Linked DNA regions of Leucothrix mucor DSM 2157. The protein of the gene in region 1 interacts with the protein of each later gene in a pairwise test. Links are inferred from orthologs where the notes say so. Each region holds a gene or a part of one and is shown in the gene's direction. Other genes may lie near its edges.

Region 1 (3,221 bases):
ACAAAAATCAGCACCAACATAAAAAAGCCAAAGCCGATCGCCAGTTGCAACACAAGGCTTGCGCCAATCATCGCTGCGCCTAAAATCGCGATCTTTTTACCCATGGTGAAATAAAAGCCAATCGTGGCAGCGGCAAGAATGATGAATAGAAAAAAGGACACTTTCCACAGCAGTGCAACCACGGCAAAGAATATGATCGGCACACAGATGGTGTGAATTTGTTTGTTTTTCGGGTTTTGGTGTGAAACCGCATAAGCGGCCATCCACTGGTCAAATGTTTTCATGAGATCTCCTTCTCGGTAATTATTCGATTATCCGCATCTCTAATAATTTAGCAACTTATTGACCATTGGAGAGCTTTGCGCTGTACTGTGCTATCCGATTTATCCATTCAAATAAAAAATGATTCTATACATCGCAGAAAAGCCAAGCCTTGGGCGTGCTGTTGCTCAGGGGCTACCGAAACCGCATCAGAAAGGAGATGGCTTTATTAAAGTCGGCAATGGCGATGTGGTCAGCTGGTGCATCGGGCATTTATTAGAGCAGGCTCAGCCCGAGGCTTATAATCCGGAATTCAAGAAGTGGTCGATTGCGCACCTGCCAATTGTGCCGGAGCAGTGGAAGCTGGAAGTAAAGTCCAATACCCGCAAGCAATTCACCGTGCTGAAAAAGCTGATCAAAGAAGCTGATGTGTTGGTGAATGTTGGCGATCCGGACCGGGAAGGGCAAATTCTGATTGATGAGGTAATCAATCATTGTGGCGTGTCGAAAGCTAAAATTCTGGGTGCCAAGCGCTGTTTGATTAGCGATTTGAATGCCAATGCGGTGAAAAAATCCCTGAACAATCTACGTAACAATAGCGAGTTTGTGCCGTTGGCAACCTCTGCCTTAGCGCGTGCGCGTGCCGATTGGTTATACGGCATTAATCTCACGCGTTTGTGTACCTTAAAAGGGCAGAAGTCCGGCTTTAATGGTGTGCTCTCGGTTGGGCGGGTGCAAACGCCGCTGCTGGGTTTGGTGGTGCATCGGGATTTGGAAATTGAGGACTTTGTCAGTAAGCCATTCTATGAAGTGTTTGCCATCTTGCAGACCGAAAAAGGTGAGCAGTTTCGAGCTAAATGGAAGCCGAGTGCTGCCTGCGAAGATTATATGGATGACGAAGGTCGCGTGCTCTCCAAAAAGCTGGCAGAGACCGTGGTGGCCAAAGTCGTTAATCAAAACGGCACCGTGACCAATGTGCAGCAAAGCAAGAAAAAACAGCAACCACCGCTGCCGTATAACCTCTCCTCATTGCAAATCGATGCCGCAAAACGCTTTGGCTTAAGCGCGCAGCAAGTGTTGGATATTTGTCAGCAACTGTATGAGCGGCACAACTTGATCACCTATCCGCGTTCGGATTGCCGCTATCTGCCGATGGAGCATTATGCTGATGCCGGTGGCGTGACCTCGGCCATTGCCAATACCTGCAGCAATCTGAGTAAAGCAGTTTCACAGGCTGATCTGAGTTTAAAAAGTAAGGCGTGGAATGACAGCAAAGTGAGCGCCCACCATGCCATTATCCCAACGCTGCGTTCAATGGATGGCAGTCGTTTATCCGCTGGCGAGGCCAATGTGTATGAGCTGGTCGCACGCCAATATTTGATTCAGTTTTACCCGCCGTTTGAATATGCCGACAAGCAAATTGATAGCGAAGTAGCCGGTGGCTTGTTTATCGCTAAGCAAAAGGATGTGTTGAAGCAAGGTTGGAAGGCGCTATTTCCGGCGGCTAAATCCTCAGGCAATGCTGCGGCCAAGTCGCAAGGCAATGGTGCCAATTCTGCCAGCGGCGAGTCAGGTGCTTCCGAAGCGGGCAATCAAGAATCTGAGAATAATGGCGGCTTCTCCAGCGTAAAACTGCCGAGTGTGAAAAAGGGGCAGCCGGTACTCTGCGCCGATGCGAATTTGGTCGAGAAGCAAACCACGCCACCCAAACATTTTAATGATGCGACTTTACTAGGGGCGATGACTGGAATTGCCCGTTATGTGAGTGATCCGAGTATCAAAAAAGTACTGCGCGAAACGGATGGCTTGGGTACTGAAGCGACCCGCGCAGGCATTATTGAATTGCTGTTTAAGCGAGAGTATTTAGCCCGCAAGGGGAAGGAAATTCGGGCGACGGATATTGGGAAGCAGCTGATTACCAGCTTGCCATCGGTGATGGGTTATCCAGATATGACCGCGCATTGGGAATCGCAGCTGGAAGCGATTAGCCAGCGTGAGATTAATTATCAGCACTTTATGACGCCGATGACGCAAGGGTTGGGGCAGTTGATTGATGAGGTGAGTGCGGTGGAGTTTCGCGGGTTGAAAGGTTTAGGCAAGCCACCGAAGCAATGGGCTAAAAAGAAGCCCGCCGCTAAACGAGGCAAGCGCGCCTCCTGATAAACGGCTGTTGGTTATGGCGCGTGAACCCATCATACTATGGTTAAAATCGGGTTTGATTATATGTCATGGTCCGGCTGTGGGATCTGTTTCAACGATTAAGTATATTGCTCGTAGTACCTCCCCTCTCTGATAAACATCCCCAGCGCTAGTCGACTCACCAGATGATTAGGTACTCAACTTATGTCTACAAAATTAGTTTTTTTATTGGTTCTAGCTTGCAACACACTAGCAGTTGCTACTGCGATTACTATATACAACAAAACGGGAGTGAACCACTTCAACGAAAGTGGATTCATTACTATATTCTCTTGTCTTCAACTGTTAACAATATCCGGTATCGTATTTCAAATTAACAAGCATTCCCGTTGGAATAAGCCTACTGCAATCTGGAAACTTATTGCGCTCGGTTTTCTATTCTTGGCGATAGATGAAGTATTCAAGATCCATGAAAATATTGATTTACTGACTCATCACGTCTTTGGTTTGGAAGAAACGGGTCTTACTGACCGAATTGATGACCTCGTCATAGGCGTGTTCGGGTTGATAGGCTTGGGCGTGCTTTTTGCCTATCGCAGCGACTTAACAGCTTATCGCGTTACCTTGCCGTTATTCGTTGTTGGTTTTTTTCTTCTATTTAGTATGGTCGCATTCGATGCAATCACGAATAGAAATGACGTCCTGCCATTAATATTTTCTGATGATTTGGCTGCTATTCTTTACACTTACCTTTCGCTTGCAGAAGATTCATCAAAGGTTTTTGCAGAAGCTTTCTTCCTTCTGGCATTTTATGTGATTTT
Region 2 (3,247 bases), 1.4 Mb from region 1 along the record:
CGGTTGGGCAATTTCCAGCAAATAAATATTATGTGCAAGATACGTCTGGCAATTTGTGGGAGTGGGTTGAGGACTGCTGGCATACAACTTATCACAATGCCCCAATAGATGGGAAAGCGTGGGAGGCGGGCTGTGAAAACCCCAGTGTGAGAGTGCGTCGTGGTGGTTCCTGGGATATGAATGGGGCGGGTATGCGCTCGGCAATTCGTAGTCCGGGCTCGCAGCATGATCGGAGTAATCTCTATGGATTTCGGGTAGCGCGGGATTGGCAGAAGAAGCAATAACTACCGCAACCCAAGAGGAAATTCATTAATAAATTCAGTCACATCAGTTGGTTTTTGTCGGTGCGGAAAAACGTTAATTTGTATAGTTATTAGTAATTGTGAAATAATAGGGAATGGTATTTCTGGTAATCAATAGGTAAATCTCATGCCTGCTAAGCGATTGACCGAAGATGAAATAGAACGTCGGACGCCCGTTTGGAGCGCCCTCGCAGACCTTTGGCTCGATACGGAGCTTCAGGAAAGTGACCTGATCCACATTGCTGCGGTCATGGTTGATAGCGGCTACTCTTTAAACGAGTTACGCGCCATTTGTGATGCAGAAGTCGCCCCCGTCGTATACAAAAACCTGCTAATGCCAGTTGGTGCTTGGTCAGGTTTTGATGAGCATTGGCTAGCGCAACAAATCATTGCAGAAATGTATAAACCTAAGCGCTGGCAAGATGCCTTATTCGACCCCATACGCCGTGCCTTTAACCTCTACACTCATGAGCCATACTGGCCAACACTGGTATTGAAATATCAGGAGATACAACGCAAACAAAACCGGATTGCGTTATAGTCTGTCCCCAGATTTAAGGGGATGATAATGAGTAATACAATGGCTGATATAACGTCGGTAGCACTACTGCGCCGCGCGATTCCTGAGACTTTGCCCTCACTGCCGGGCGTTTCAAGCCTGCTGCAACGGGTGGTTGCCAGTCGTGGAATTACCGACCCGATACAGCTTTCCAGTGAACTCAAACACCTACAGCCGGTTGGATCGCTCATGGGAGTTGATCAAGCTACACAGCGTTTGTATGACGCCTTAATCGCCCAGAAGCGTATTTTGATTGTGGGTGATTTTGATGCTGATGGTGCAACCGCCACGGCCTTAGCCATGCGCGCTTTGACTAGTCTCGGCTTTCAGTCGGTCAATTACATTGTCCCCAATCGCTTTGAGTATGGCTACGGTCTCACTCCTGAGATTATTGATGTAGCTGCGCCTTTCCAGCCTGAATTAATTATTACCGTTGATAATGGTATCTCTAGTATCGAGGGTGTTGCCTATGCTCGTGAGCTTGGAATTGATGTGATTATTACTGATCATCATTTACCGGGTCGAGCCTTACCTGCGGCCGCTGCCATCGTAAACCCTAATCAGCCGGGTGATGAATTTGCGTCAAAGAATCTTGCTGGAGTTGGGGTGATCTTTTACCTAATGCTGGCATTGAAACAAACGCTGGCGACTAAAAATTATTTTGCAGAGCATAAACTGGCCCCGCCTAATCTGGTTCAATGGTTGGATTTGGTGGCATTGGGTACGGTCGCTGATGTAGTACCTTTGGATACTAATAATCGAATTTTAGTTGAGCAGGGCTTACGTCGTATCCGAAGTGGTAAGTGTAGTGCAGGTATTTTAGCCTTGTTGCAGCTTGGCAAGCGGAATTATCAGCAAGTCTGTAGCCAAGACCTCGGCTTTGTTTGTGGTCCGCGCTTAAATGCTGCAGGGCGTTTGGATGATATGTCGCTTGGCATAGAGTGCCTGCTAACAGATTCGCAAGCCACGGCGTTGACGCTGGCCGCTGAGCTGGATGAAATGAATCGCACGCGTCGTGAATTAGAATCCGATATGAAACAGGATGCTATGCAGCAGCTGGATTCGCTGAATCTGGATCAGGATACGCTGCCACCCATTATTTGCATGTATCACGAAGAATGGCATCAGGGCATTGTTGGGATTTTAGCGGCGCGGATTCGGGAGCGTTATTATCGTCCTTGTTTGATATTTGCACCGGGTACGGATGGTGAAATCAAAGGCTCTGGTCGCTCGATTACTGGCATACACATGCGCGATGTGATTGACCGGGTGGCGAGTTCGCATCCGGGCTTGGTTGAAAAGTTTGGGGGGCATGCCATGGCTGCTGGCCTCACTTTGAAAACAGGCGATTTTGAGCCTTTTCGGTTAGCGGTAGAAGCGGTGGTTGCTGAGCAAACGGATGCGGCAGTCTTTCAGGAGCAAATTCTGAGTGATGGCAGTCTGGCGGCTGATGACTATTCATTGGACGTTGCTGAGGAGTTATCTCATCGAATTCCATGGGGGCAGGCGTTTCCGGCACCGGTGTTTGATGATGTGTTTGAGATTGTCGAGCGGCGGGAGTTAAAACAAATTCATCTAAAGCTTACATTGCGCGCGAAAGGCAGCTCAGAGCTGTTGTCGGGAATTGTATTTAATGTTGATCCGACGCAATGGCCGAAGCAGGGCGAGCAAGCACATCTGCTGTATCAATTGTCGGTGAATGAGTATAACGGCAAGCGGTCGCTGCAATTAATGGTGCAGCGACTGCTGTAAACGATGGGTATTACTGGTTGCTAATGGCTGTCAGCATACCGCTGCGGCCAAAGGCATAAATGGTATTGCCACTGACTGCGACCGGTACTTGGTAACCTGCTGGGTCACCTGTGGTGCGGCTAACAATTTGTCCATTGCTGGTGTCGAGCCAGTGTAGGTTACCTTGACGATCACCCACTACAATGCGACTTCCGCCAGCGACAACCGTTGGCGCTGTTGGTTGGCGATTTTCAAGGTCGCTATTATCCCAAGCCTTCTGACCATTTAACGGGCCATACTTCCAAACTCTGCCTGTGGAATCCGTGCTGTAAACACCTTTAGGATCAGCGTCTGCACCGGTGTAGGAAGATAAAACATCACTCCACACTACGTTTCCGTTTAGCATATTAGCGCCGAGGATGCGACCATTCACGCTGCTGGTGAATAGGGCATTACCCAGAGGCTTTAAGCGTCCATCCACATCAACGATTTGATCAAGTTCTGATCCACCTTGAGGCGTTGCAATGGTGACTTCCCAGATTGGTTTACCTGTTTTCAGCAAGTAAGCTGCAATTTTACCATTGTCGAAACCAGCAATGACGCCGTTATCAACAATAATAGGCACGCTGGCGCCATAGCTTGAAAGCTGTGGAGT

What was found.
Region 2: the proteins of LEUMU_RS0117160 (region 1) and recJ interact in binary tests that used the Escherichia coli proteins (3 or more experiments, as listed by UniProt). The link is inferred for Leucothrix mucor DSM 2157 from one-to-one orthologs.

What each region holds. Positions count from the first base shown.
Region 1 is NZ_ATTE01000001.1:3,741,952-3,745,172, reverse strand. What follows is about bases 18-2,911. They hold LEUMU_RS0117160 (DNA topoisomerase III), read left to right. Parts: upstream 18-402; coding sequence 403-2,421; downstream 2,422-2,911. Other genes in these bases: LEUMU_RS0117155 (hypothetical protein), read left to right, coding at 2,605-2,911; LEUMU_RS0117165 (Mpo1 family 2-hydroxy fatty acid dioxygenase), read right to left, coding at 18-284. Outside these bases: more of LEUMU_RS0117165, read right to left, coding at 1-17; more of LEUMU_RS0117155, read left to right, coding at 2,912-3,221.
Region 2 is NZ_ATTE01000001.1:2,342,622-2,345,868, reverse strand. Bases 328-3,247 are described here. They hold recJ (single-stranded-DNA-specific exonuclease RecJ), read left to right. Parts: upstream 328-882; coding sequence 883-2,613; downstream 2,614-3,247. Other genes in these bases: bamB (outer membrane protein assembly factor BamB), read right to left, coding at 2,624-3,247; LEUMU_RS27985 (DUF7079 family protein), read left to right, coding at 430-843. In the rest of the region: LEUMU_RS27990 (formylglycine-generating enzyme family protein), read left to right, coding at 1-284. UniProt on the Escherichia coli protein: Single-stranded-DNA-specific exonuclease.